2 linked regions of the Pontibacter liquoris genome follow. The protein of the gene in region 1 interacts with the protein of each later gene in a pairwise test. Links are inferred from orthologs where the notes say so. Each region holds a gene or a part of one and is shown on either strand. Other genes may lie near its edges.

What was found.
Region 2: the proteins of LWL52_RS07930 (region 1) and LWL52_RS18430 interact in binary tests that used the Escherichia coli proteins (3 or more experiments, as listed by UniProt). The link is inferred for Pontibacter liquoris from one-to-one orthologs.

The regions. Positions count from the first base shown.
Region 1 is NZ_JALEBG010000001.1:1,910,138-1,920,342, reverse strand. Bases 4,810-7,763 are described here. They hold LWL52_RS07930 (aminoacyl-histidine dipeptidase), read left to right. Parts: upstream 4,810-5,530; coding sequence 5,531-6,997; downstream 6,998-7,763. Other genes in these bases: LWL52_RS07925 (DUF3570 domain-containing protein), read right to left, coding at 7,084-7,763; LWL52_RS07935 (mechanosensitive ion channel family protein), read right to left, coding at 4,810-5,273. In the rest of the region: LWL52_RS07945 (translocation/assembly module TamB domain-containing protein), read left to right, coding at 1-1,901; translocation and assembly module lipoprotein TamL, read left to right, coding at 1,911-4,226; more of LWL52_RS07935, read right to left, coding at 4,347-4,809; more of LWL52_RS07925, read right to left, coding at 7,764-8,286; LWL52_RS07920 (DUF4266 domain-containing protein), read right to left, coding at 8,277-8,447; LWL52_RS07915 (FAD:protein FMN transferase), read right to left, coding at 8,504-9,568; LWL52_RS07910 (thioredoxin family protein), read right to left, coding at 9,654-10,148. UniProt on the Escherichia coli protein: Dipeptidase with broad substrate specificity. Requires dipeptide substrates with an unblocked N-terminus and the amino group in the alpha or beta position.
Region 2 is NZ_JALEBG010000003.1:328,402-338,571, reverse strand. Bases 3,973-6,891 are described here. They hold LWL52_RS18430 (aminopeptidase P N-terminal domain-containing protein), read left to right. Parts: upstream 3,973-4,745; coding sequence 4,746-6,038; downstream 6,039-6,891. Other genes in these bases: LWL52_RS18425 (OmpA family protein), read left to right, coding at 6,423-6,891; LWL52_RS18435 (glycosyltransferase family 9 protein), read left to right, coding at 3,973-4,556. Outside these bases: LWL52_RS18450 (O-methyltransferase), read right to left, coding at 404-1,048; LWL52_RS18445 (M16 family metallopeptidase), read right to left, coding at 1,123-2,355; LWL52_RS18440 (hypothetical protein), read right to left, coding at 2,508-3,260; more of LWL52_RS18435, read left to right, coding at 3,543-3,972; more of LWL52_RS18425, read left to right, coding at 6,892-7,901; LWL52_RS18420 (aspartate carbamoyltransferase catalytic subunit), read right to left, coding at 8,211-9,134; bifunctional pyr operon transcriptional regulator/uracil phosphoribosyltransferase PyrR, read right to left, coding at 9,144-9,692; LWL52_RS18410 (hypothetical protein), read right to left, coding at 9,970-10,170.

The sequences.
Region 1 (10,205 bases):
TGATGGCAGGCACCATGAGCTTTGTATCTGATATTAGCGTGAGCAAATTTGCTTTCCAGGGAGTGCCAGTAGGTGATATTGCCCTGAAAGCCCAGAGCCAGGGTACCAACCGCTACAACGTGGATGCTTCCCTGACGGGCAACGGCAACCAGGTCCTGGTGAATGGCTTTTATGAGGCGCAGCCCAACGCCAGCCTCCTCAATTTCGATGCGACCATACCGAACCTGAACATGGCTTCGCTGCAGGGCTTTACGCAGGGTATGGTAGAAGACATGGCGGGTAGTGCCAAGGGCAGGTTGCATATAACCGGTACGCTCGATGATCCTACTATACTGGGCGAGTTAAACTTTGATCGTGCTCAGTTTAATGTCAGTATGCTTAACTCCTTGTTTACACTGGAAAACGAACGACTGGTTTTTAACGAGCAAGGTATCAACTTCCCTGACTTCACCCTCACCGACTCAACCGGCAATGACCTGGTGATCAATGGCAATGTGCTGACGAAAGATTACGTAGATTACCAGTTTGACCTGAAAGCTAATACTGACCGCTTCCTGGCCATGAACTCGGATGCCAACGACAATGCGCTATACTATGGCACGCTTTGGATAGATTCCGATGCCACCATCAAAGGCAATATAGACTTGCCGGTGGTGCGCGCTAATGTAACGGTACTGGATGGCTCTGATATCACCTCGGTGATTCCGGCCGATCAGGCGACTGCCACCAGCCGCGAAGGCATAGTCGAATTTGTGGACCTGAGCGATACTACCGCCATGGCCCGGCTAGATTCAGCTGACACGAACTCGCTGACCGGTATGGATGTGGAGGCAACGATCACGGTGACGGATGCGACCCCTGTGACGATCGTGATCGACCCGCTCACCGGCGACCATCTGAATGTGAAAGGAAACGGCACCATTGTTACCGGCATCACGCCTACCGGCGAGATCAACCTGTCGGGCCGCTACGAAGTGACAGAGGGTAAATACGATATGTCGTTCTATGACCTGGCACAACGCGAACTGCAGTTAACCAAGGGCAGCTACATTGCCTGGTCGGGCGATCCTTTCCAGGCCGACATGCAGATAACAGCCGTTTACAACATTAAAACGGCCCCACGTGAGCTAATCGCAAACGAAACTGCCGGCCCCATTCCGGATGTATTCCGAAACCAACAGCCATTCGAGGTGCTGGTGAACCTGAGCGGCCAACTCATGAAGCCCACTATCAGCTTTGATATCCGGTTGGATGAAGACGCTGGCGGTGCCTTGCGCAGCCAGATAGAACCCCAGCTGGATAACCTGCGGCAAAACGAATCGGACATGAACAAGCAGGTGTTTGCCTTGCTGGTATTAGGCCGGTTTATGGCGCCAGACCCGCTGCAAAGCTCTGGTGGCGGTTTACAGGCTACTGCCCGAAACAGCCTCAGCCAGGTGATGTCGGATCAGCTGAATAATCTCACGGGCAAATACCTGGGCGGCATAGGCCTGGAACTGGGCGTTAATTCCTACGAAGATTACTCTTCAGGCACGGCCCAGGGGCAAACAGACCTGAACGTGGCCTTGCGTCACCAGTTCCTTAACGACCGCCTGACGATCCGGGTTGGAGGGGATATAGGCCTGGAAGGGAATAACAGCCAGCAAAGTTCTTTAGGCGGTTTTGGCAACGATATATCCGTGGAGTATAGTATTACGCCATCCGGCAAACTGCGCGTAAAAGCTTTCCGCCAGAATGAGTATGGCGGCATACTGGATGGCGGCGACGTGCTCACCACTGGTGTCGCCCTGATCTTTGTGCGCGATTACAATAATTTCTCCGAGCTGTTTAGCAGCGCAGAAAAGAACCTGGCCAAGGCGGAGGAAAAGCAGAAAAAGAACAGCCCCGCAGGCACCAACTAATCTAGAACTATGAAATTCATACACGTGCGCCACTTCCCGTTACGCCACGCGCTCTTCTTGCTTTGCCTGCTGGGGCTGCTCAGCGCCTGCAGCAGTACCAAACATGTACCCGAAGGCGAGGCCCTATTCTGGAAGTATGAGGTGAAGGTGGACGGCAATACGTCGAAAGATGAAATTAGCAAATTAAGCACCGACCTTGACGGGGTGGTGCGGCCAAAACCGAATGCGAAGCTGCTGGGTATTCCGTTTAAATTATGGATATATAACGCCTTTTATACAGAAAAAGAAAAAGGGATCAAGCATTGGGTACAGACCAAAATGGGCGAGCCGCCGGTGCTGCTCTCGCAACTCGATACCGGTACCGTCAACAGCATCATGCGGGGGAGACTGGACAATAATGGATACTTTAACAAAGCGGTAGCGAGTACCTTCGATACCGTGGCGACGAAGAAAATGGCCGTGAACTGGCATGTCAATGTCGGAGAGCCTTACCGCATCCGGCGCATCGAGTTTCCTGCCACAGACTCTGTGCAGGCAGCGACAGCGATCCGGAAAACACAAGACGGCTCCCTGCTGAAAGTTGGCGATATTTATAACCTGCAGACCTTAACGGCTGAGCGCGAGCGCATTGATGACCTCCTCAAAAACAAAGGTTATTTTAACTTCAGCCCCGACCTGATGATCTTCCAGGTAGATTCTACGGTGGGTAACCATCAGCTGGACGTGCTGCTGCGCCTGAAAAAGACCGCTCCCGCCGCGGCTTTACATCCTTATACCATGGATGATATTTATGTGTTTACGGGTTATTCGCTGGCCGACAGCCTGTATGCAAACGACACCATCCATTTTAAAGGCTACGATTATATCCCGAATGAGAATTACATCAAGGCCAAGCGGCTGATGCCGAATATCTTTCTTGAAAAAGACAGCCTCTATTCGCGGCAGGAGCAGTTGCTTTCGCTGCAGCGCCTGATGGGCCTGAGTGCTTTCAAGTATGCCAACATTGATTACGATGTGGATACGCTCAACCCCGATAAGCTTGATGCCCATATATACCTGACACAATCGTTTAAGAAATCGCTGCAGGCCGAAGCACAGGGCGTATCCAAGACAAACGGCTTTGCCGGCCCGGGTATCACGGCCTCGTTCCGGAACCGGAATGCCCTGAAAGGTTCAGAATTGCTAACCCTCAGCCTGACGGGCAGCTTTTTGTCTGGCGGAAATTCGGGTACCAGCCTGAACTCAGTGGAGCTTGGTGCCGAAGCCGCCCTGACCTTTCCGCGGTTTGTGGCGCCCTTCAAGATTCATAACCTTCGCTCGCAGTTTGCACCGCATACCACCATGACCCTGGGGTTCGATTACCAGAACAGGGTTAACTTTTTTCAGTTAAATTCCTTTCATGCCACCTATGGCTACAACTGGCGTCCAAGGCCAACAATCACGCACGAAGTAACGCCGATTAACCTGCAGTTTGTGCAGCTGGCTAATACGTCCGACAAATTTAAAGCGCTGCTCGATTCAAGTGAGTTTTTACAGCGCAGCTTCGAGGAGCAATTCATCATCGGAACCATGTATAACCTAACCTGGAATACGCAGATCTATGAGCAGCGCACGCATCAGTTCTTTAACAATGTCAATATCGATCTATCAGGAAATGCCATCAATGCTTTGCAAAGCCTGACCGGGCAGTCCAGCCCAACCGATTCGGTAGGTCGCACGCTCTTTGGCAAGGCTTATTCGCAGTACACGCGGGTTGAAAACGATTTCAGGTACTACTTCAACTTCGGAAAAGAAAGCCAACTTGTTACACGCCTTTTAGCTGGAGTGGGTTTCGCGTATGGCAATTCGAACACCATGCCCTATGTCAAGCAGTTTACCATTGGCGGCCCCAACAGCATCCGGGCCTTTCAGCCCCGCAGTATCGGGCCTGGATCATACAATGTTCCGGATAGCATCCAGACATCCTATTTTGACCAAACCGGTGATATCCGGCTCGAAGCAAACGTGGAATACCGCTTCCCTATCACGGGCTTTTTTAAAGGAGCCCTGTTTGTGGATGCCGGTAATATCTGGCTGCTCCGTGAGACAGCCGAGAAGCCTGGCGCTGCTTTCAAGGCCAGCAATTTAATGGATCAGCTGGCGATCGGAACCGGTTTTGGCGTACGCGTGGACATCGAATTCTTTGTGATCCGATTTGACCTGGGCATACCGGTGCAGGTCCCCTACTTACCCAAAGGAGAACGCAACGTGCTCAGCGACTTCACTCCTTCGTTTAAGGGGGAAACCGGCATGACGCTGAATATTGCCATTGGTTACCCCTTTTAAGGGCCATACTTGCTGAATGTAATTCCAACTTTACCCGCTATCAAGACCAGGTATAATACCTGTTTCATGACAAGTGATAACCGGGGCAGGAGTTAAGAGATGGCATTCGTTTGCCGGACTTCAATCCCCAACCTGCGGGTACATGGGCGATTGGGTGCCGGGCGGCGTCTGGTAAAAACGGGTGGTAGGATAGGCAAACTGTATATCCGGTGCTGCTAAAAACTGCGGCAGCACTTCTTCCCAGATCTGGTGCTCGCTTTTCCTTCTGCCGGCAATTCTGCTCAGGTAGCGCACCGTAAGCTGAATGCCGTTATCTATTACCTTAGTATAGATCTTCGGGTCCAGGTCATCAAAAAAGATCAGGTGCCGCTGAGAGCGCCTCTTCACCTGCAACATCGTTTGTTCCGAGAGCTTCTCACAGTTGCGGGCAGCGGATTCAAGCAAAATGCCTTTTGCCTTCTGCCAGTTACTTTCAAAGGTCAGATGCACGGGCACTTCATGCCAGATATAAGGGAAGCCATAGTTGTAGTTGGACTGCGCTACCAGAAAAAGGCGCCCGTTAGGTATATGAACCACCCGGCCGGTCGGCTGATCTCCCTGTACCCATTCCCGTACTTCGTTCAGCGTAAACTGGAACAACCGGATATCGATCACATCCCCCACATGGTCTCCTATTTGGATGCGGTCCCCGATGTGAAACGGGCGTTTCCAGATCAGGTATAACCAGCCCGCCATACTAAGTAAGGGCTCGCGCAGGGCTACTACCAGGCCGGCGGAAAGCAAACCCAGGAAAGTAGCAATAGAGCGGAACCCGTTAAACCAGATATTAGCCAGCAGCATAATGCCTACTGCCGTAGTAATGTAATTTGTGGTTTTGCGCCATTGGTATTGTTTTCGGAGATCGGGCTGGCGCTTGTAGATGAAGCGCAGCAGCGCCCTGCTCAGCAGCCAAAGCGCCAGCAGGACGAGGGCCGTGAGCAGTACCTGTTCCTGAAAAGCGATGCTGATCCCTGTTGTTTCTTCGAGCCAGCTATAAATCTGCTGCATAAAGTTTTTCAACGTACTTACGAAAGCCCGCATCCGAAAGATAGCCACTCAGGCAGATTTTGACTGTTACACCCGAGTTTACCGGCCAGCCAGCTCGCAAATGGAATCCCTATTAACCTGGAATAAGAATCTGCAGTGCGCTAAAAGCCATATAAATCCGTAACTTTAAGCCCTGTATTTAGGCGGAGAAAGTGCCTGTTTTGTCTCTTCTCGGCCATAGATACTCTAATTTATACTTGCTAACATAACATCAAACTATGAGCACTGACATACGAAGCCTGGAACCAAAGGCTATGTGGAATCATTTTGCTGACCTGAATGCCGTTCCCAGGCCATCAAAGAAAGAAGAGCGTGTGATCCAGTTCATCAGAAACTTTGGCGAGCAGTTGGGCCTGCCCACATTGGTTGATGAAACGGGGAATGTGATCATCAAAAAACCGGCAACACCCGGTATGGAAGACCGCCAGACGGTAGCGCTGCAAAGCCACCTGGATATGGTGCACCAGAAAAATGCAAGCACCACCTTTGATTTCAATACCGAAGGCATCCGCATGTATGTGGACGGTGATTGGGTAAAAGCAGATGGCACCACCCTGGGTGCCGATAATGGCATTGGGGTGGCCAGCATTATGGCTTTGCTCTCTTCTACCGATATCCCACATCCTGCGCTGGAGGCCTTGTTTACCATAGATGAGGAAACAGGTATGACCGGGGCCATGAACCTGAAGGGCGGCTTGCTGGACGCTCCCATTATGCTGAACCTGGACACTGAAGACGACCGGGAGTTGACCATTGGGTGTGCCGGCGGTATAGATGTAACCGCAACCGGCCACTATACGCCCGAGCAGGCTCCGGCGGGCAGCAAAGGCTACAAACTAACAGTTAGAGGCTTAACCGGTGGCCACTCCGGCATGGACATTCACCTGGGACGTGGCAATGCTAACAAGCTCATGAACCGGTTGCTATTTCAGGCTACCGAAGAAACAGCTGTAAAGGTGAGCGCCCTGGATGGCGGTGGCTTACGCAACGCTATTCCGCGGGAGTCTTTTGCCATACTAGCGGTTGCTGCCGGCCAGGAAGAAGCATTTAAAAATTTGATAGTGCAGCAAACCCAGGTGCTGAAGGCCGAATACGCCACCACAGACCCTGCACTGGAAGTGGTGCTGGAACCAACAACCGTTCCCGCAATGGTATTACCGGCCGACTTTCAGCACAAGTTGCTGCGCGTGCTGTATACCTGCCCAAATGGTATTTACCGCCTCAGCCCCGACATCGAGAACCTGGTACAGACCAGCAATAATCTGGCACGGGTGCTGGTGCAGGAAGGCGGCTATACCATCATGTGCCTGACACGAAGTGCTGTAAATTCAGAGAAGCTGGACCTGGCTACTGCGATCCGGAGTGCGCTGGAATTGGCCGGTGCTGAGGTAAAGCTGACGGGTTCATACCCGGGCTGGACGCCTCGGCCGGAGGCAGCTATTGTGCAGATCATGACCAAGCTATACCGCGACATGTTCCAAAGCGAGCCCGACGTGAACGCCTGCCATGCCGGCCTGGAATGCGGCATACTTGGCGCCAACTACCCCGACATGGAAATGATCTCTTTCGGCCCTAATATTCGCGGAGCGCACTCGCCTGATGAGAAAGTGCAGATCAGCTCTGTGCAGAAATACTGGGGTTTCCTGCTCGAAACCCTCAAGCATATTCCGGCAAAAGAGGCATAATATACTTCAAGTGTTATACTTATAAATCACTTGCCATACTTATTAAAACAACAAAGCCGCTCTATAATTGGAGCGGCTTTGTTGTTTTACTGTGCGGCCGGGATGGTAAAGCCCAAATCGGTGCTGATGATAAAGGCGTGCAGGCCATCGCTGCGCCAGTACTGGGCAGCGCGCAACTCGATGCTTTTAAACAGGGAGTTGTTGCCCGAGAATGGCAGGTTGAATTTTGATATTCCAAAAAGCGGCGAATACCGCACCCCCATCCCTAACTTGTTACTTTGAAAGTCAGACAGGTCATAGTCCGATGTATAAAAGGCGTCAGCTATACTGTGTTCGGCATAGGGAGCAAAATAATCGGCGGCGGTTTGCGTGTAAAAGCGATAGAAGGGGTAAAAAGAAAAGAACGGCCCGATTTTAACTGGTGCTTCCACTTCCAAGGTATGCGATACAATGCCCCAATCATCATTATAAAACCGGTAAAACAGGCGGGTGGTCACATAATCGCTGGCAAAGTAGTTCAGGCGGATGCCCACCGGAAACTTAAAGCGGCTATCTGGCAGCTGCTCCACCGTATGGGCAGCATCATCGCGGAAGTATACCCGGTGAAACGGCGTTGAAAGCAAACCAGCCTGGTATACCAGGTCCGTGGAAACGGAGGCCTGCAAGCGGCGGTTAATGACCTGCGAGAGCGTCCCCGAGAAATTATAGGATTGCCGGTTTTTAGTCGGCACCAGGTCGCCCTGGCCGCGTAGCTCAATGGGGTAAATAATTTTCCAGGTATCAAAGAAAACCTCAGCTCCTAAACTCAGTTCCCGGTTGCCATCCAATGAGCCTTTCGACCAACCCGCACCCAGCGAGAAAGAAGTATAATCATACTCTTTTGATGCGCCCACATGAATACTTTTGATCACCCGGTGCAGGCTGTTGTTCCGGCTAAAGCCGATATTTATGTGCGTGCGGGTATCGGAACTGGAAGCCGACGAAACCGTGTAAGGATCTATTTTATCGGTGGAGGCGGATGAGTAAAAGTCCATCCCGAAATTTACGTTCAGATTCGTGACCGTATCCAGTGGCACATTGACGATGATGGTAGGCGTAACGTCGGTCAGCTCTTCGGTACCCACACCGCCCGTCACCGGCGAGTGGTTGCCGTCCTGGGTGTAATAACTGGCTAAAATGTTCACGTCGGCCGGTGGCAACTGCTGCACGCGTTGGTCTTTTGCGCTTTGCGCTCTTGCTGCTGTTGCTATGCCACAGGCCAGCAGCAGCACTGCATACTTTAGTTGCATCCGCACCCTCCTCCTACTTTGCCGCCATTGGCGCCGGAGCCTCCCTCGCGGTATGATTCAAAATTCACTTCAAAAGATTCGGACTTGTGCATGCTCAGTTGCATTTCCTCTTCGTTGAGGTAGGCTTTCTGGAAAGGTTTGACCGCTTCGCAACTGCTCATCAGCCCTAGCAGGCAGAGGCTGCCGAGTAGACATTTTAAAGGTGGATAAGATCGCTTCATCTGTTTTGGGTGTTTTCTTCACGGACTGCTCCGCTCGTTAACGGTTTGTTTTTATAGTAATGGAGCTGCAGGTTCTCAGAGGTCAGCAGTTCGTTATTTTCTGTGATCAACAGGCACTCCACTCCCTTGAGTTGGTTTACCAGCCGCAACCCTTCATCGGCGCCCAGCACCGATACAGCAGTGGCAAGCGCGTCGGCCAGCTCGGCATTGGCGCAAACCACGGTCACACTCTTGAGTCCTGATACGGGATAGCCTGTGCGCGGGTCGATGATGTGGGAATATCTTTTACCAGCCAGCTCCACATACTTTTCATAATTGCCCGAGGTCACCACGGCAATGTCATCAGCTGTCAGCCATGAGAAGACCTTGTCTTTTTCGGCCGGGTCGGCAATGCCCACATACCACGATTCGCCGGTAGCCTGCCGGCCCCAGGTGGTCAGATCGCCGGCCGCATTTACCACGCCGCCGGGTATGCCCATTTCGCGCATCACATCGCGGGCGCGGTTGGCCGCATAGCCTTTGCCGATGGCACCAAATCCGATCTTCATGCCTTTATTTTTGAGAAATACGCTGTGGTCCGCAGGGTTGAGGATGATGTTTTGATAACCGATCTTTTTAACGGAGGCGGCCACTTCTTCCGAGCTCGGAAGCTTTGTCATACTTCCGTCAAAGTGCCATACTTTGTCGATGGCTGCAAACGAAATATCGAATGCGCCGCCCGTGATGCGGGAGATGCGATTGCTGCGACTGATTAGCTCGTAGAGTTCCTCGTCGACCACTACCGGTTTAATGCCGGCGTTGCGGTTGATTTCGCTGGTCTGGGAAGTGGGTTGCCATTCGGAAATAAGCGCTTCGATGCGCTGTATCTCTTTCACGCCGGCAGCGATGGCTTCCCAAGCCAGCTGCTCGTCGGTGGTAACCGCAGCAAGTTCAAAACGGGTCCCCATCAGCAATAAAACCTTTTTATATTGCTGTGGCGTTTTGGTGGGCAGACGCTGTGCCTGCGCAAAATTGGTCAGGAGAAAAAGGCAAAGGAGAAAGAGGAAATATCTTTTGAGCATTTGAGCGTAAATATAGTATAAACACGAAGCCCATGCTGCAATAGTTGCAACATGGGCTTCCGTTTTAAAATATGCTATAAACTACTTACTTCAAAAGCGACTGCAGGTGCGTAACATACTTTTCAGCGCCGCCTGGCTGGTAGCCGGTTTTAGCCAGTACCTTACCATCAGCATCGGTTAATACCACCAGCGGAAAAATACCTTCCTTATCGTATTTGGCCGCCAGTTCTTCGTTCTGCTTCATCTGCTCTGCCGGCAATTGGTTTTTCTTGAATCGCGGAAAATCGAGCTCCAGCAACACCAGGTTATCTTTGGCATAGGCCTTAAAGGCTTCCGTATCCCATACTTCTTTCCGGAGCATAATGCAGGGCTTGCACCAGTCTGAACCAGCAAACACCATCATAATTGGCTTGTGCGTTTCTTTAGACAGTTTAGATGCCTCGGCATACGTATGCGTCCAGGTGGCAGGTGCCTCGTCGCCGGTGCCGGCAGCGTAGGTGTTGCTAAAAGTTAACAGCAATACTCCCATCAGCAGGGAAAGAAAAGTGGATCGTTTTTTCATGTTTCGGTTGTTTTTCATACTGGTTAGCCGTTATGCCGGTAGTATCTTTTGCATAAACATCGGTGGTAGCATTAA
Region 2 (10,170 bases), on another replicon or contig:
TGCGGCAGCCCGCAGCGCCAGCGAGGAGCAGCTTCACGCCACAGCGCGAAACGCAAGGACGAGCCCTCGCGGGCTTGGAGCGCTCCAAAGTATAAGATGAAACGAGGCAAGTATTAGACTGAGGAAGAAGGGCAGCTACCAAGGATAGCCAAAATATAAAAAGGATGAAGTAAGATAGCTACATGGTATAGCCGAAAGTATAAAACGGTGGTATGAAATCAGCTACCAAGTATAGGCTGAAGTATAAAACCCAGCATCAAACGCAAGGTAACAAGTATAGCTATAATATTATACTTGGAAATTAGCCGCTATTAAGCATTGCCAAAAACATTGATCGGCTGAAAAAAAGTATCTGCGGTTCGGCAGCAGCTTCCTCCTGCCATCGAACTGACCTCGAACCGCACTACTTCTTCCGGGCGATCAGCAAGCCGTCGCGCACCGGTAACAGCACATTCTCCACCCGGGCATCATCCTGCACCATTTGGTTAAAGTCCAGCACCGCTTTGGTATCCTCGTCGAGCTTTTTGCGGTATTTAGCCAACACTTTGCCGCTCCACAGCACGTTGTCGGCAATGATGTAGCCGCCGGGGCGCACGCGGTCCAGCACCAGGTCGTAGTAGCGGGCATAGTTGATCTTGTCGGCATCGATAAAGACCAGGTCGAAGGTGGCCTCGATGGTGGGGATGATTTCCAGTGCATTGCCCAGGTAGTACTTTATACATGCAGTTAGCCCGGCCTCTTCAAAATAACTCCGCACGCGGTCTTCCAGCTCTTCGTTGATGTCGATGGTGTGGAGCGTGCCGCCGGCTTGCAGCCCTTCTGCCAGGCAAAGAGCCGAATAACCGGTATAGGTCCCGATCTCCAGGATCTGGCGGGGCTGCAGCATCTGGGAGAACATGGCCAGGATGCGCCCCTGCATGTGCCCGGAAAGCATGCGCGGCTTGAGCACGCTCAGGTGCGTCTGCCGGTTTACCTTGTGCAGCAGCGCACTCTCCGGCGAGGTATGTGCTTCGGCGTATTGCTGTAGTTCTTCGTCCAGGAATTCCATGAGGATAATTGTTAAATTGTTGCTTGTTAAATTGCTGTGTGTTTAGAACAATTTAACCATTTAGCAATCAGCAATTAATTAGGTACATAATTCAGGAAGCTGAGTTGTTCGTCGCGCAGCACGTCGTTGGCAATGGCAAGCAGGTCGGAGGCGGTTATACTTCTGATCTGTTCGAAGATCTCGTTGAGTTGCTCCACTTTGTCCTGGTCCAGGATGCTTTTGCCGATCATCATCATCAGGCCCATGTTGCTTTCTTCGGCCATGGCCAGCTGGCCCATCAGCTGCTCTTTGGCCGTGTGCAGTTGCAGCGAGCCCAGTTGTTTTTCGCGCAGCTTTTTCAACTCTTTTAATACCAGCGAGGTGGTGCGGCGGAGCTGCTTTTTTTCGGTGCCAAAGTAGATCGACAGCAAGCCCGTATCAATGTAAGTAGCGTAGTTGGCATCGATGGTATACACCAGGCCATGCTTTTCGCGCACGGCCAGGTTCAGGCGCGAGTTCATGCCCGGGCCGCCCAGTATGTTGGTCAGCATAAAGAACGGAATGCGGCGCTCGTCGTTGAGCGCATACGCCGGGCAGCCCAGCACGCAATGCGCCTGAGAAATAGGTTTCTCGAACGTAATGGCTTTGGGAACATACTGCCGGAAGGGCGCGCGCTCCCGCACCTTGTGGATCACCGGGATATCGCGCAGAAATTTTTCGGCCAGTTTCAGCACTTTGGCAAAAGGCAGGTTGCTCACCGAGCAGAAAACAAGTTTGTCGGTGCTCAGGTTGTCGGCAATAAAGCGCAGAAAATCCTTTTTCACAAAGCCCGACACGCTCTCTTTGCTGCCCAGGATGTTGTTGCCCAGCGGGTGACCGTCGTACACCACGGCATCAAACTCATCAACAATGGCCTCTTCCGGGGTATCTAGGTACATGGCCATTTCCTCCAGAATCACGCCACGTTCCTTTTCGATCTCCCGCTCCGGAAAAACGGAATGAAACGTAATGTCGGTGAGCAGCTCGAACGACTTTTCAAAATGATTGTCGAGCACCGAGCTGTAAAAGCACAGCTTTTCTTTGGTCGTATAAGCATTCAGCTCGCCGCCAACAGACTCCAGCCGGTTCAGGATATGAAACGATTTACGCTTCTGGGTTCCTTTAAAGGCCATGTGCTCCCAGAAGTGAGCCAGCCCCAGCTGGTCGGGCAACTCATCGCGGCTCCCAATGTCCAGGATAAAGCCGCTATGGGCAATTTTGGTGTTCAGCACTTGCTTGTGTACCACCCGGATGCCGTTTGGTAAAGTATGGATTTGATAATCAGGCATTCAATCTAAAATTAGCCAGCAAAGGTACGGCAAAGAGAGTAGAGACGCAAAAAGCAGGCCTACGGCAGCAGCGTAGTGCCACGGTATGCCTGCTTTAAAACCGAAGGTATAAAATAGGGTCAGGCAGGTATAAACTACCTGGCGCAGAGGCATTAATTTCCTCTGCCCAGGTTGCCCACGTTCACCACAAAACCCAGCGAGAACACCGAGTAGCCGGCCGTCAGGGTTTTGCGGTTCTTCAGGCCGAAGTTGGCGCCGCTGGTATACTGCAGTTGCACCGACCGGTTCAGGGCCAGGCGGGTATAAAAGATCGGTTCGAAGAAGATGTTATCCTCCTCCTCGCCGGGGATGCCGTTTACCAGGTATTTGTTCATGTTGATGTAACTGGCGCGCAGTGCCGTGCCGTAGTTCAGCGGGAAATCGCGGCTGAGCAGGTGCAGCGATTTTTTTCGTTTGGAGCTGAAGTTTACCTGCACAAAATACTTGCTGAAGTCGGCCTCGTAGCGCGTATACTTCATAATGCCTTCTTTGTTCTCGTCTTTTTCGGTCCGGTCGCTGCTGCCGCCTCCTACGCCGGCGTATACTTCCAGCACCCGGTCCTGCTGCGGGCCAAAGGTGGTAAAGTAGCCGCCGCCCGCTTCCAGTAGGTTATGGCGGAAATCTCTTTTCCGGCGCTCGCTGTTAAGCATCGAGCCGTTTACCATCACCGCAAAATGATCGGAAACAGCATACGCCGTATTAAAGGTAATATTTCCTTTGGGCGTGATGTGGCCGGCGGCGCTGAGCTCACCTTTCTCGGTGAACATGGGCACGTTGGGCGCGTTGGGCATATAGGTAGAAACGCACCCGGACATGGAAACTAAAAGAAGCAGGAAAAAACTGAAGGGTAATATATATTTACTCATATATAATAGGATTAGCTGATGCGTGGGCTTTGTGGCTTGTGTTTCTGTTATTTAGCTGTAAAGTGGATCGGAGGCTTATACCTGGCACGCGGCCATAGTTCAATATTAAAACAGAAAACGCTGTTTTTCACAGTTTATTCAAAATACTTAGTAAACGAATGGCCGGGCACGCCAGGGAAAGCGCTGCTATACTTTGGGTGATCTTGGGTTTGGGTGGAAGGCAACAGAGTGGAATGTTTTTAACTCCCGGCTCTTTGGCGTAGCTTTGCTCCAACAGGGCAGATGAAAAAGATACTGATCATACAAACGGCTTTTCTGGGGGATGTGGTGCTGGCCACCGCGCTGGTAGAAAAACTGCACGCCTGCTACCCCGGCGCCCAGCTGGATTTTTTGCTGCGCAAGGGCAATGAGTCGTTGCTGAAGGGGCACCCTTTGCTTAGTCAGGTACTTATCTGGGACAAGCAGCAAGGCAAGTATAAAAGTTTGCTCCAACTGCTGGGCCAGATCCGCAGCCAGAAGTATGACCTGGTGGTGAATGTGCAGCGTTTCGGGGCCACCGGCCTGCTCACGGCCCTGTCGGGCGCTACTACCACCGTGGGCTTCGACAAGAACCCGTTCTCCCGGTTTTTCACGCGCCGCTACCCACACGATATTGCTTCTGGTACGCACGAGGTGGAGCGCAACCACCTGCTTATTCAGGCAGTAACCGATGCCGTTGCGGCCGCGCCGAAGCTCTATCCTTCAGAAGCTGATTTTGCGAAAGTGCAGCCCCTGAAGGCCGAACCTTTTATCTGCATGGCGCCTACCTCGGTGTGGTTTACCAAACAGTACCCGCTGGAGCAATGGGTACAGCTGCTGGATAGCCTCGATAACAAGTATAAAGTATACCTACTGGGCTCGCCAGCTGATAAGGAACATTGCAACACGATCATCGCCCAAAGTATAAATACCCGCGTAGCGAATTTGTGTGGCCAGCTCAACCTGCTGCAGTCGGCGGCGCTGATGCGCGATGCGGTGCTGAACTATGTGAACGACTCGGGCCCCATGCACCTGGCCTCGGCCCTGAATGCGCCAACCTGCGCCATTTACTGCTCCACAGTACCCGGTTTCGGGTTTGGCCCCTTGGCTGACTTTGCCCGGATAGTAGAGCGCCCCGAGCCGCTGTATTGCCGCCCCTGCGGCTTGCACGGGTACAAAGCCTGCCCCGAAGGCCATTTCAAGTGCGCCCGCGAGATCCGCAACGAGCAGCTGCTGGAGGTACTAGCCCTTGCCGGGCAGCGCCCGCAAAGCGGTTGAGCTAAAAATAAATACTAGCAGCGTGCCCGCGGCGTTTTCTGGCTATCCTATTAAAGGCCTGCCCGTAGGTTGCCTGCACCGCAAGCCTGATTATGTGGTTCGTTCACCTGCACTCCTGTTATTCTAACAAAACGTTTTGCTACCTGTCGTTTGCACCCCGTGCCGCGACGCATCTATAAAGTTATAAAAATGAGATACGCACCTATCAGTCCGGACCTGTTCGTTCATAACCGGCACAACTTCAGCAGGCATCTCAAGCCTTCGGCCATCGCTATCTTTCACTCCAACGATGTGATGCCGACCAATGCCGACGGCACGATGGCTTTCCGGCAGAACAACGACCTGTTCTACCTCTCGGGCGTGGACCAGGAAGAAAGTATCCTGTTGCTGTTCCCTGATGCAAAAGACCCGCGCATGCAGGAGGTGTTGTTTGTGCGTGAAACCAGCGATCAGGTCCTGACCTGGGAAGGCTATAAGCTCACCAAACAGCAGGCCCGGGAAGTGTCCGGCATTAAGACCGTGTACTGGACGCATGAATTTAACGATGTACTGCACGGGCTGCTGTTTGAGGCAGAACACGTGTATCTGAACAGCAACGAGCACCTGCGCGCCGTGGTGGAGGTAGAAACCCGCGATGCCCGCTTTATTAAATGGTGCCAGCAACATTATCCGCTGCACAAGTATGAGCGCAGCGCGCCCATTATGCACCAGCTGCGCGCCATTAAATCGGAAGCAGAGCTGGCGCTGATCCGGAAAGCCTGTCAGATCACCGAACGGGGCTTCCGCAGGGTGCTACCCTTTATCAAACCGGGCGTGATGGAGTATGAAATTGAGGCCGAGCTCTACCATGAGTTTCTCCGCAACCGCTCCCGCGGCCCGGCTTATAGTTCCATTATCGCTTCCGGGGCCAATGCCTGCATCCTGCATTATGTGGATAACGACCAGGCATGCCGCGACGGCGACCTGGTGCTGATGGACTTTGGGGCCGAGTACGCCAACTATGCCTCCGACCTGACCCGCACGGTGCCGGTGAACGGCAAATTTACCCAGCGCCAGCGCGATGTGTATGAGTCGGTGCTGCGCGTAATGAAAACCGCCACCCAGATGCTGGTGCCCGGGAATACGCTGGGCCAGTACCACAAGTTTGTGGGCACCGTAATGGAGAACGAGCTGCTGCGGCTGGGCCTGCTGAACCAGGGCGATGTACGCAACCAGGACCCGGCCAACCCGCTGTATAGGAAATATTTTATGCACGGCACATCGCATTTGCTGGGGCTGGATGTGCATGATGTGGGCAGCAAGTACCGCCCGTTTGAAGAAGGGATGGTGTTTACCTGCGAGCCGGGTATTTACATCCGCGAAGAGGGTATCGGCATCCGGTTAGAGAACGATATCCTGGTCACAAAAAACGGCCCTGTGGACCTGATGAAGGATATACCGCTAGAGGCCGATGAGATCGAGCGCCTCATGCAGGCGCGCTAAGTGCAACAAAAAAGGCTGCTGGCATTTCCGGCAGCCTTTTTTATTGCACTTACCCTATATTTATGGGCTTTGCATTATTTTTTTATAACGCTTACAACTTTGTTTTCTAAAAACAGTTTGAGTTAAATAGTAATCCGCTATTGAAAGCCGCAGGCAGAGGTCCTGTGTAGTTGCTGTGCAATTCGGGTTGGCTATCAAAAGGTTGCGCAGCGTGTTTGACATATAATTTAAAACCGGCTTATTTATGATGCAACTCTACTTCTCATCCTGGATTTACCATTCCGCTACCTTTTCTGACCCCGCAGTTTTGTTAAATTTTTAACAACATAAAACTCGATTAGAAACATGCACGTATTGTCATATCAAAATATACTTTAAAAAATCATGCGAACAAAACTTACAAAACTATGTACAACAGCCCTCGCGGTAGCAGCCCTGCTGGTAACTACGAACGAGGTGCAGGCACAAAGTTCCGACCAGCCCACAAATCTCCAGATATATGGCAGTGCTCTACAATATAAGGGCGATCTAGAAAACCAGTACTGGGATCATAATAAGCTGGAATGGGGCGGAGGTATCAACCTGAACCGTTATATCAGCCCCTCTTTTGATGCGGGCTTGCATTTAACTTACAACCACACCAACGCCGAAGGCGCTATGGTAGGAGCAGTGTTGCCTAAGTTTGATGCCCACTTCGGAACAGCTATGCTGGGTCTTCGCCTGAAGATGTATGGCACTATTCTGAAAGAGGATGCTTTTATCGGACCATACCTGCAACTGGCCGGTGGTGGCGTTTGGACCAAAACAGATGCAACGCTGGCTGATGGTTCTTCTTTGCAGGACGACAAGTTCATTACAGCTGCTGCCATGGGTGGTGCCGGTATCCGCTTCCGCTTCTCTGACGCGGTTAGCCTCTTTATCGAATCCAACTACATGCTGACAGGCAATGATAAGTTCGACGGTGTTTCTGAAGGCGACAACGATCGCTTCCTGATGCACAATGTTGGCCTGGGCTTCGGTTTAGGAAAAGCAAAAGATACGGACGCGGATGGTGTGCCGGACAGAAGAGACAAATGCCCTGATACCCCAACCGGTGTGCAGGTGGATAAGCAAGGTTGCCCGATCGATACAGACGGTGACAGCGTGCCGGATTACCAGGATCAGTGCCCGACAGAGGCTGGCGTAGCCAACCTGCAGGGTTGCCCTGACCGTGACGGTGACGGTGTAGCTGATAAAGACGACCAGTGCCCTGATCAGGCTGGTGTAGCGAACCTGCAAGGCTGCCCTGACGCAGATGGCGACGGTGTAGCTGACGCTAACGATAAGTGCCCTGATTCTCCTGCCGGTGTGCAGGTTGGTCCGGACGGTTGCCCGGTAGATACTGACGGCGACGGTGTAGCAGATAACGAAGATATTTGCCCTAACACAGCCGGACCAGCTGAAAAAGGTGGTTGCCCTGAACTGGATGCCGCTACGCTGAAACTGCTGGATGAGAAAGTACGCTTCGAGTTTGACCAGGCCCGCGTAGACGACAGCTACAAGCAACTGCTGGATAGCATCGTAATGGTACTGGGTAAATACCAGGATCACGTACTGCTGATCAAAGGCCACGCAGACTTTATCGGTTCTGCAGAGTATAACCAGGCGCTGTCTGAGCGCAGAGCACAGGCGGTAAAAGATTACCTGGTATCGCAAGGTGTGCAGAACCCGGATCGTCTGGTAACCAGAGGCTACGGTGAAACACAGCCACTTGTAAAAGTGAATGAGCGCTTGTCTAGACGCAGAACAGAAGCTGCCCGGGCTAAAAACCGACGGGTTGGTTTCGAGATGAACACGCCGGACATGAAGCTGAATATGGAATAAGGCTTGCCTGAACAAGAGCTGAAACAAAAAGCGCCGCAGAGAGATCTGCGGCGCTTTTTTGCTTTTATATAGTTCAGATAAAACGGTATCTACTGCTATCAAGTATAAAGCCCTGATTTACTCTGGCGCAAGCGTCCGCTTGTGCCTTTCTCAGCCTTATGCCTTCATCCTTAACAAGTAATTTCCGTCATTTCCCGAATTTGGCACCGGTGGGTGGTTGCCATACTTAGGGAGCTACCATACCTATTAGTTGGCACAAGCGGATGCTTGCGCCAGGTAGGCGCCGGAGAAGCCGGGATTACGGAAAGTTTACTGTTTGGCAGCCAGCAAGTATAAAACGGCCATCCGGATGGCAACGCCGTTCTCGACCTGGTTTAATATAATGGCCTGTTTTGAGTCGGCGGCATCGGAGCTCAGCTCTACGCCACGGTTAATAGGGCCCGGGTGCATAATGGTTATTTCCTTGTCCAGGCTGTCGAGCATTTTTTTGTCGATGCCATAGTATAACGTATACTCGCGCAACGACGGGAAATACTTCATCTGCTGGCGCTCCAGCTGTATGCGCAGCACGTTGGCCACATCGCACCAGGCCAGCGCTTTGCGCACGTCTGTTTCCACTTTCACGCCCAGCTCTTTGATATACTTGGGCAGCAGCGTCACCGGCCCGCAGACCATCACCTCGGCCCCCAGTTTCTGGAGTGCAAAGATGTTGGAAAGAGCCACCCTGGAATGGAGAATATCGCCAATGATCACCACTTTTTTACCGGCCACTTCGCCATACTTCTCCCGGATCGAGAAGGCATCGAGCAGGGCCTGGGTAGGATGTTCGTGGGTGCCGTCGCCGGCATTTACGATATTGGCTTTGATGTGGCGGCTCAGAAAGTGCGGCGCTCCCGGGCTGGCATGGCGCATCACGATCATGTCCACTTTCATGGCCAAGATGTTGTTGACCGTATCCAGGAGGGTTTCACCTTTCTTTACCGAGCTGCTACTGCTGCTGAAGTTGATCACATCGGCAGAAAGCCTTTTCTCGGCTAGCTCAAAAGAGAGGCGCGTGCGGGTGGAGTTCTCAAAGAAAACGTTGGCAATGGTAATGTCGCGCAGCGAAGGTACTTTTTTGATCGGCCTGTTGAGCACATCTTTAAAATTATCCGCTGTCTCAAAAATGAGCTGTATGTCTTGCGGCGTAATGTCTTTGATGCCTAACAGGTTGCGGACGCTGAGCTCTTGCATAAGGAGGATTTATTCTTCTGTTTTGGTAATCAACCAGATATTGTCTTCATCGGCTTGCTGGTCTTTCCACTCGACCAGTACCCGTTGGCTTTGCAGGGAGTTTACCTGCCGGCCCACATAGGTGGCCTCAATGGGCAGGTGGCGGGTGTAGAGGCGGTCTATGAGCACGAGCAGTTCCACGCTGGCCGGCCGGCCATAGGCAATCATGGCATCCAGGGCGGCACGAACCGAGCGACCCGTGTAAAGCACGTCGTCGACCAGCACCACATTTTTGCCTTCTACCAGGAAATCGATCTTGGTGGCATTAGCCGTGAGCGGTGTTTCACGGCGTCGGAAATCATCGCGGTGGAAGGTGGTGTCCAGAAAGCCGGTCGGTACTTGCTTGCCCAGGATGGTCGCCAGGGTGCTTTGGATGCGTTGGGCTACAAACCGGCCCCGCGGCTGCAGGCCCAGGATCACAGAATCAGAAAAATCGCCATGGTTCTCGATGAGCTGGTGGCAAAGGCGCAGCACCATAATGTCGAGCAGCTGATGGTTTACGATGAGTCTTTTCTGCATAAGCCGGAAGTATAGCTGCAAATATAAAGAGTTACGCCAAATTGTTAAACTGCTGCCCGGTTTAATTGTTGATTGTTATTTGTTGATTGCTGTTAATGATCACAATGAAAGGTGTCAAAGGTATTTGACGTTGTTAAGTGCTACATCATCCTTTAAAAAATCTCAGCTACAAGGTATGAGTTAACCTATCCAACAATTAACAATTATCTATTCAACCATTAACAATTATCTATTCAACCATTCAGCCATTTAACAATCAACAATTAACACCCATCAATTAAAAGCTGATCTTGTTGACGTAAAAAACGTTTCGCACCTTGCCGGCTCCATTGATGCGCTGAAAACCGAATGCCGCAAAGTTGCTGCCATACCAATACTTAATGCCTTCTTCCGAGGTGTCTTCCACCTTGTCGGTTTTGTTGTAAGGAAGGATCTTGAGCGTTGTTTCCTCATCGGTATAGGTGTCGTCCTGCATCAC